2 regions of the Holdemania sp. genome follow, and region 1 is predicted to be linked to the other one. Evidence: predicted binding sites of a transcription regulator. Region 1 holds the regulator's gene; the other holds the start of a gene.
The links. The regulator Rex, encoded in region 1, represses fermentation and respiration genes when NADH is low (regulators of the CRP and FNR family bind a similar motif). The targets are predictions, from matches to a motif close to GTGAANNNNTTCAC.
Positions count from the first base shown of each region.

Region 2: the regulator Rex is predicted to act here: its motif matches at 2,451-2,464, upstream of gap (type I glyceraldehyde-3-phosphate dehydrogenase).

Region 1 is NZ_CFQZWI010000145.1:518-5,315, forward strand. It holds gene asnS (asparagine--tRNA ligase) at 1-1,007, opposite strand, end outside; gene AC5OW4_RS14275 (redox-sensing transcriptional repressor Rex) at 1,269-1,889, opposite strand; gene tsaD (tRNA (adenosine(37)-N6)-threonylcarbamoyltransferase complex transferase subunit TsaD) at 1,944-2,966, opposite strand; gene rimI (ribosomal protein S18-alanine N-acetyltransferase) at 2,963-3,412, opposite strand; gene tsaB (tRNA (adenosine(37)-N6)-threonylcarbamoyltransferase complex dimerization subunit type 1 TsaB) at 3,409-4,020, opposite strand; gene tsaE (tRNA (adenosine(37)-N6)-threonylcarbamoyltransferase complex ATPase subunit type 1 TsaE) at 4,017-4,466, opposite strand.
Region 2 is NZ_CFQZWI010000011.1:7,489-12,286, forward strand. It holds gene AC5OW4_RS03395 (helix-turn-helix domain-containing protein) at 1-1,168, opposite strand, end outside; gene gap (type I glyceraldehyde-3-phosphate dehydrogenase) at 1,381-2,391, opposite strand; gene AC5OW4_RS03405 (ATP-dependent Clp protease proteolytic subunit) at 2,546-2,995, shown strand; gene AC5OW4_RS03410 (ATP-dependent Clp protease proteolytic subunit) at 2,974-3,129, shown strand; gene AC5OW4_RS03415 (GGDEF and EAL domain-containing protein) at 3,493-4,798, shown strand, end outside.

The sequences.
Region 1 (4,798 bases):
TCATGCTCCGTGTTGAGATCCATTCCCCAGGAAACCGGGTTTTCAAACTTTTTCCTGGCTTTCAACAGATGATCGATCGCTTCGGTGTATGGCATCCGGACGAATTCGCTGTTCAGCACATGATTCAGCCGTTCCAATAACGTGTTGTCAATAAACTGGTTGAAGAATTTCATTTCTTCCGGACAGTTGTCCATGACGTACTGAATGCAGTATTTGATCATATCTTCAATCAGATCCATATCATCTTCCAGATCTGCGAACGCAATTTCCGGTTCGACCATCCAGAATTCAGAAGCATGGGTCGTTGTGTTGGAGTTTTCCGCACGGAAGGTCGGGCCAAAGGTATAAACATCACGGAAAGCCATCGCAAACGCTTCCGCCTGCAGCTGACCGGAAACTGTAAGGTTTGCTTTCTTGCCGAAGAAGTCCTCTTCGTAGTTGCCATCCTCACGGGTAGTGACAGTAAAGACCTCGCCTGCGCCTTCTGCGTCGTTGCCGGTGATGATCGGTGCGTTGACATAAACAAAACCCTGATCCTGGAAAAATTCATGGATCGCCATCGCCAGGACCGAACGGACGCGGAAAACCGCGTTAAAGGTGTTGCTGCGCGGACGCAGATGTCCGATCTCGCGCAGATACTCAAATGAATGCCGTTTCTTCTGCAGCGGATAGGTGTTGTCGCAGGCGCCTTCCAAAATCACTTCTGTGACCTGCAGCTCAAACGGCTGCTTTGCCTGCGGCGTCAGCACGACTTTTCCCGTGACGGTCAGCGCCGTGCCGGTCAGATATTTGGACACGTCCTGAAAGTTGGCCAGATCGGAAGAATAAACCAGCTGGGCGTTGCGGAAATACGTTCCGTCGTTCAGCTCGATAAATCCGATGGAGCCGTTGTTGCGGTTGGTTCTGACCCATCCCTGCAGCTGGGCATACTCGATCTGATCGGTTTCCATGGTGCTGCCGGAACAGGCCATCTCGTAAAGTTCTCTGACGGTCATGAATGTAAGCATACTTTTCTCCTTTTGTTTGTTTATGAATAAAAAAACGTTCCTGATCAAGGAACGTTAAACAACGTGGTGCCATCCTCATTTACCCGGATGATCGCAAAATCATCGGGCCTCAGGGTGCGTTAACGCCGCCGACGGGATCGTCTACTGTCAGTTCTCCGATCCGGCTCCCAGAGTGTTCCGCATTCCCTGACTGAACTCCGGCTTTCACCCTGCCCGGCTCGCTGTGCTTCAGTAATAGGATCGTTCTCTTTTCGCTGCCTTCTACTTTTTCATATTGTTGGTTTCAAAAACCAATTCCTGGATCGTGGATACAACGTCGATCGGCTTGACCAGAACTCCCTTGGGAACCTGGAAATGCTCATGCGAGAAATCAACAATCCCGGTAATGCCGCATTCGATCAAACGATCGGCTGCGTCCTGAACATTCGACGAAACGCACAGGATCGCGATTCGACAACCTTCTGGAATCTTATCCTTCATTTCATCAACGTGGTAAACCGGAATTGGCGTCTTCCCGACAGACTCCGGACGGATGTCAAAGGCACATACAATCTCGCCGACAACATGGTTCCAGCGATTGTAATTCATTAAAGCTTTCCCAAGGTTGCCTGCTCCGACAAGAATAATCTTCTCATCGAATCCCATGCCCAACTGCTCGTTGAATATTTCAATCAGGCGGTCAACGTCATAGCCATAACCTTGCTTCCCCAGCGATCCCAGGAATGAGAAATCCCGGCGGATCGTCGTGGACTCAATAGCCACATATTCCGAAAGCTCCTTGGACATGATCCGGGTTACGCCGGAATTTTTGAGTTTGCGTAAAGCTTTCAGATAGATTGGATAACGCTGCAGTGTAGCCTTAGGGACTGACTTTGTTGGCATACTATCAACCCCTTCTGCATTATTCTAGCACACTTGTTTTAAATTGTGAATGATTTAATGAATTGAACTTGTTTCAATTTCCATCGACGGGTTCGCGGCGATGTCCAACGAGCCGTTTAAACCGTGCGTATACGCCGTCCATCCCGCGGCGCCAATCATCGCGGCATTGTCCGTGCAGCACCATAACGGCGGAATCGTCAGATGAACCTCCGGCGTTTCCTGAATCATCTCCGAGATTTTCTCACGCAGGCGCGAATTGGCCGCCACGCCGCCTGCCAGCACAACCTGCTTCGGTTTAAATTCCCTGACCGCCTGCATCGTCTTTTTCAGCAGCGTGTCCAGCGCCGCTTCCTGGAAAGCGTAGGAAAGGTCTTCCTTGTTCAGCTCCTCACCTTTTTTACTTTCCCGGTCGATCAGCTGCAGGACCGCTGATTTTAGACCGCTGAAGGAGAAATCAAGCGGTTTTTCCGTCTTTGGCTTCGGCAAGGTGTAATGCGGATGTCCCTGTTTCGCCATTTTATCAATGACCGGGCCGCCCGGATATCCGGTTCCCATCACCCGGGAAACCTTGTCGTAAGCCTCGCCGATCGCATCGTCCTGCGTTGTGCCGAGGATTTCAAATGACCATTCATCCTTCATCCAGACCAGCTCGGTATGACCGCCGGACACCACCAGCGCAATCATCGGGAACCGCAGTTCGTCGACGAAGCGGTTGGCATAGATGTGCCCGATGATGTGATGCAGCGGGATCAGTGGTTTATCGTAATACCAGGCCAGGGTTTTCGCAGCCTGGACGCCGACGTGCAGCGAGCCGACCAGACCGGGTCCCTGCGTTACCGCGATCGCCAAAATATCATCCATTGTTACTTCAGCCTGAACCAGCGCTTCTTCGATCACAACGGAAATATTTTCAACATGGATCCGCGAAGCGACCTCCGGCACAACGCCGCCGTATTTTTTATGGACGTTAATCTGTGAAGAAACGATGTTGGAACAGATTTTACAGCCATCCTCCACCACCGCGGCGGCTGTTTCATCACAGCTGGACTCAATCGCCAGGATTAAATTCCGTTTCATAAATTCCCTCCTATTGGTTTCATCATCAAATACGCATCTTCATGATTATCCTGATAATAACCTTTCCGGATATTGATAATTTCAAAACCATATTTTTTGTAACAGGTCAAAGCTGGGGCGTTGCTGACGCGAACCTCCAGCGAAATCATTTCGCAGCCATTCTCTGCGGCGCAGTTGATCATGTGATCCATCAGCCGCGAAGCCCAATGCTGACGGCGGTAAGGAAGGTCCACGCCGATTGTCGTGATCTGCGCCTGATCGAACGTCGTCCAGACGCCGGCATAGCCGACAATCGTTCCTGCTTCGTTTTCAGCCACAAATAAATGAGAGTATGGGTTTTCCTTTAACTCATATTCATAGCTTTCCCGCGGCCAGGGCGAACTAAACAACCGCAGCTCCATTTCGCAGACAATTTCTAAATCGTCCAGCGTCATTTCCCGGATCATGCTTTTTTTACCAGATAGTCGTCGGCCGATTTCAGGTACTCCGGCACTAACAGATGAACGTTCTCAACCTTCTGCCATTGCGGCCGCGCAAGGAGGAAAGCTTCTGCCAGATCGGGATAACAATCTTCCAACCCCAACAGGGAACAATCACCGACCAGTTCTAAATCGCCGGCTTCTTCAATCCGCGCCTGAATCTCGCTGAGCGGCAGCACGTCTTCTTTACCGATCAGTTTTCCCTTTTCAATAAATCCAAAATAAGCACGCTGGCTGCGGGCGTCCAGCAGTACGCCAGCTTTCTCTTTTCCAGCCCCAATCAGTTCCAACGTCGGCAGCGCATACAGTGGTAAATGCGCCGTAGAGCATAACACCTTGGCGACCGTCATCGCGATCCGCACGCCGGTGTAGCTGCCCGGTCCTTTTGTCACTACGACTTCGTTGATCGCCTTCGGCGTCAAATGACATTCCTCAAGCAATGCGGTTAACTGCGGAAAGATCATTTCCGACTGTCGCTTCCAGGAAGACAGGCAGCGTTTGCCGATGAGCTGATCATTCTCAATCAAAGCCAGCACCAGAAACTTACTGCTGGTATCCATACATAAAGTAATCATTTTAATGCCTCCATCAATTCGACATACTTTTCATTTTCGGTTTCCAAAACGATCTGGCGGCGATTCTCGCCTAAGCGACGCAGCGTAATCCGCAGCGGTTCCGTTTGATCCAGGTCTTCCATATATTCCGGCCATTCGATAACCGTCAGGCCCTCGCCGTCGATCATTTCCTCAAAACCCAGTTCCTGATGCGTCCCTTCCAGACGATAGGCGTCAAAATGATACAATGGCAAACGGCCTTGATAAATCTTCAATATCGTAAAAGTAGGACTGCTGACAGTGCGGGTGATTCTTAGTCCCCGGGCAATCCCCTGGGTCAGCGTCGTCTTGCCGGCGCCTAAATCCCCGCTCATCGTCCACACCATATTGGGCTTGGATAAACTTCCCATTTTCTCACCGAGAGCTTTGGTTTCCTGCGGTGTTTCTGTTATGAATTCAAGCTTCATTTGTTCACATCCTTTCTTCAGTGTCACTTGGAAAATATTATAGCACAGATTTAAAGCACGGGAGAAAGAAAACCATACCTGTATTTAAATCGACAATTATTTTATTTTTCCTTTTTGATTGGAACTCTGATTGCAAATCTGAAAAGCAATAAAAAAGATGAAAACCGTTTTAACACAGAACAATTTCCCCTTATTTTATGAATCCTTGATTCAATATGCATGGAAATCCATTCCAGCGCTTCCGGATTTCCTCAACGAAACAAACTGCTTCCTTCCCCCTTTTCGGATCAATCCAGCGAGAAACAAAAAAAGGCTCCCTGAGAAAGGGAACC
Region 2 (4,798 bases), on a different contig from region 1:
GGACGTGCTCTGCGGAAGCAGCGGCCATCGTGATGTTCGACGGCGTCTTCGCCGGACAGACGCCGGTTTTGCCCGGGATGCAGTCAAGGCCTCCGGACTTGTTTATAATCAACAACGTATCGCCGCTGATCACGACATTCTGCACGTCGGTGAGGGAGGATACATCCGCGCTGCTGCCGGCGGTCAGAACTTTTCCTTCCCGGGTAATGCCGACGCTGATATCTCCGCCCGCGGCGATTTTCGCAACGTCCTTCCATTCAGAAACTTCACATTGTTTAGCGCTGTTGTCGCCAGTGCAGACAACAGTCCCGTCTTTTTTTAATCCCAGCGTGTGATTTTCACCTGCCGCAATGGCCGTGATCCCGCTCCATTCGCCGACTTCGGTCTGATGCTGCCGGGAACTGCCGGCCGCGACGACCATGCCGTTTTTCTTCAAGCCGACGCTGTGCCGTGCTCCCGCCTTGATGGAGGTGATGTTCGCCCAGCTGCCGACGTCAAGCTGACCTTCGTCGTTGCTGCCCTGGCCTTTCACCGTCCCGTCGGTATTCAGCACTAGCGTGAACTCCTCGCCCGCCGCAATCCGATTTTCCGCGGTCATGATGTTGGTGACGTTCTCCTTTTTTCCGCCACTCAAGCTGTTCAGCGCCAGAATCAGAAGCAGCACGCCTAATCCGATCCCCACAGCCGCGCCGATCAGTTGAGTCTGTTTCTTCTTTTTGACGCTGGCCGGTCCGGGTTTCGGCCGGGCTGTACCGGCGGCATGCGGCGATACCGGGGATTCTTTAACAACGTTCAGCGGTTTGGTCTTCTCCAGATCTTTCACAGCCGGAATGACGCGCGTCTGACCCAGCTTTTCCTGCGGCGGAATCGGCTCATTGATCAGCGGGGGGGCAGGCACTTCCTCCTCCGGCTTCTTCATAAATGGAATATCCAGTGTTTCATGCAGATCCTTTTCCGGAAGCTTCACCGCTTCGTTGCGGACCATCTCATCCAGACTGACATTGAAGCATTCCGCTAATAAGATCAGATGATCCACATCCGGAATCGCTCTTCCGTTCTCCCATGCCATATAATCCAGAACCGAAACCTGCGCTTTCTCGGCGACAGTCTGTTGTGAAAACCCGTTATATTTTCTTAGCTGTGTTAATTTTTCAGGCAGCTTATTCATGTCCAGCACTCCTTTCCTCTGTTGTGATATAAAAAGGGCCATAAAAATCCATTAATATCATCCCTGTTTTCACTCCGATTGTCAACCGCTGTGGACCGCAAAGTCCGTTTTTACCGGGGATTTCCTGTCAAATTTTTATTTTTTTCCACAAAAAAGCGCAAAAAAAAGCGACTTTGGAAAAGCCGCTTTCTTTATGCCTTTGACTTTCGCTCTTACAGTTCAGCGAAGTATTTGATTGTACGAACCATCTGGCTTGTGTAGCTGTTCTCGTTATCGTACCAGGAAACAACCTGAACCTGATAAGTATCGTCGTCAATCTTGGTAACCATGGTCTGTGTTGCATCGAACAGAGAACCATAAGTGATACCGATGATATCGCTGGAAACCAGTTCTTCTTCCGTATATCCGAAAGACGGGTTGGAAGCAGCCTTCATCGCAGCGTTGATGCCTTCTTTCGTAACATCTTTGCCCTTAACAACCGCAACCAGCAGCGTTGTGGAGCCTGTCGGAACCGGTACACGCTGAGCAGAGCCGATCAGCTTGCCGTTCAGTTCCGGGATAACCAGACCGATTGCTTTGGCAGCGCCGGTGCTGTTTGGAACGATGTTGATCGCAGCCGCGCGAGCACGACGCAGATCACCTTTACGCTGAGGGCCGTCCAGAGTCATCTGATCGCCTGTGTAAGCATGAACTGTCGTCATGATGCCGCTGACGATCGGAGCGTATTTGTTCAATGTGTTCGCCATTGGAGCTAAGCAGTTCGTGGTGCAGGAAGCCGCGGAAATTACGGTGTCTTCCTTTGTCAGAACGCCTTCGTTAACGCCGAAGACAACCGTCGGCAGATCGTTTCCGGCAGGAGCGGAAATGACGACTTTCTTCGCGCCGGCTTCGATATGAGCGGAAGCCTTTGCCTTCGATGTATAGAAGCCTGTGCATTCCAGAACGACGTCAACGCCCAGTTCTCCCCAAGGCAGTTCTTTCGCGTCAGCCTTCGCATAGATTTCGATTTCGTGTCCGTCGACAACGATCGAAGATTCCTTCGCTTCAACTGTATGTCCTGTGAAAGGGCCCTGAGCTGAATCATATTTCAACAGATGAGCTAACATTCTAGGGCTTGTCAGATCGTTGATGGCTACAACTTCATAACCTTCGGCTACAAACATCTGGCGGAAAGCAAGACGTCCGATACGTCCAAAACCATTAATCGCAACTTTTACTGTCATTTTATAGACCTCCTTATGACACGACTTAATTATAGTGTTTAAGGCATAAAATGTCAATTGTGAATGACTTCACTTGACGGTTTTACAATTTTTTTTCATCGAGGTATTGATCCGCTGAATTCTGGCATACTGTAAAAGGAAAGGAGTCTTCTCCATGACCTTAATTCCTACGATTATTGAACAGTCCGCCCGCAGCGAACGGGCTTACGATCTGATCTCCTGTCTGTTGAAGGAGCGGATCATTTTATTGACCTCGCCGATTGACGACACGGTATCCGGCAGCCTGTGCGCGCAGCTGTTATACCTGGCCTCGCGTTCGTCTCAGGATATCCAGCTGTATATTAATTCCCCCGGCGGCAGCGTCAGCGCCGGGCTGGCGATTTACGATACGATGCGGCTGATCCGCTGCGACGTATCGACGATCTGCATGGGCATGGCTGCCAGTATGGCCGCCGTCCTGTTAGCCGGAGGAACCCGCGGCAAGCGCTATGCCCTGCCCAACAGTGAGATCATGATTCACCAGCCCCCCTGGGCGGCGTCCAGGGACAGGCCGCCGACGTCAAGATTGCCGCCGAGCATATCCTGCAGATCCGCCAGCGCTTAAATACACTGTTAGCCGGCGACACCGGCCGCAGTCTGCGGGAAATCAGCGAAGACAGCGACCGCGACCGCTACTTCAGCGCCGAAGAGGCAAAGAATTACGGTTTGATCGACGATCTGGTGCATAAACAAAAATAGCGCTGCGAAGATTGCACGAATTTCCAATCCCCGTTTCCCATCCACCGAGCTCTTAAATCGCCCGCAGGTTCTCTGCGGACGTTTTTTTTATGTTATGGCCGGTTCTTGCCGCTTCCTTCAATCCGACTGATTTCCGCCTGTTTTCCCATCGTTTGAATTCAAGGCGAGTGAAGTGAAACTTTGCCGCTCAAGACCGGTTTGCCCACCCTCAGTCTGCCCGTTTTTTTATCCGCCCCCTGCCGCTCCCGAAAATTCGCTGTCCGCGCTGACCCCGCGCTGGTTTTTGCCCCGGGGTTATGCTATCCTTATATTATTAAATGAGAATCAAACTCGCACGGATATCGAAAATGAGGCAAACCGATCATGGAAAAAAATACAGTTAAATTACGCGAAGCCTTTGAACAATTAGTGGACGCCGTCTTTCTTTGCCGGGATTGGCCGGCATTGAAGGAAGCGTTGAGCGAAGCGCTGATCTGCCGCGGGCTCTATCCGGACATGATTGCCGGCCGCGACGATCTGCTTTTGTCGTTAAACCGCTACTATAAACAGACCCTCCCGCCTGTGCAGATCCGCTGGATCAGTCTGGAAGTCCTGCGCGAACAGCCCCATCTCTGCGCCCTGTTCGCCGCCTTTGAGCTGGACTATCCCGACGGGAAGACCGCCTGTCTGCAGCTGCGGGCAACGTTGGAAGAACTACCCCGGCCCGTCTATGTGCGGCTGGACCTCGATCTGCCTGCCTCGCGGGTCTTCTCGCCGCAGCCGCAACTTTTCACTGCCCATCCGCGGCTGTTCACAATGGCGGAACCGGCGCTGCAGGCGGAGATGGCCGGTGTGTATCTGGAAGCCAACATGCCGTTGTTTTATATCAGTTCCCCGCTGCTGAAGCAACTCGGATTCACCTACGAAGAATTCTATGCTCATTGTCGGAATCAGCTTGATCTGATCCTGGTTCCCGACGATGTCGGAACGATGAAAACCCAATGTGAAGACGCGTTTCAGCATGGCGATGAATTTCAGATGCCTCTGCGGTTTGTGCGCAGGGACAGAACGGCTTTGTGGCGGCAATGTCAGGGCTACCGCTTTCTGACAGATCAGGGCCGCATTGCGATCCTGCTTCGATTTGCCGATATCCACGCTGTGAAAGAACGTCAGGCTGAATTGGAGACGCAGATTCGTCAGCTGCGCCAACGCAACGATGAGATGGCGATGTTAACGGACAATCTGCCGGGTGGAATCTGCCTGCTTCAGCTCGACGACGCGCAGACCCTGCTTTACGGCAACCGCCGGTTTTATCAGCTGCTTCAGACTTCGGAAGATGAAATCCGTCAGCGTTATCAAAACGAATGGATCCGGATGGTTCATCCCGATGACCGAAACGCCGTTTTAGCCCAGATCAAAGAAGCCTTCACCGCCGGCTTGCCCGGCTTGCACTATCAGCTGCGGGTTCCGACAAAAACCGGCATTTTATTTCTGATGGTCTATGCTTCTTTCGCGCTGACCGGCAGCGTCCAGACGATCAACTGCGTTGTGCTCGACATCACCGAGGGCAAGCAGCGGGAAATGAATATCGCGATCAACGAGCAGAGGATGACGAAAGCTCTTGAACAGGTCGGCTGCGTGCTGTTTGATTATGACTTTAAAACCAATCAGATTCTCGGTACGCCGCAAG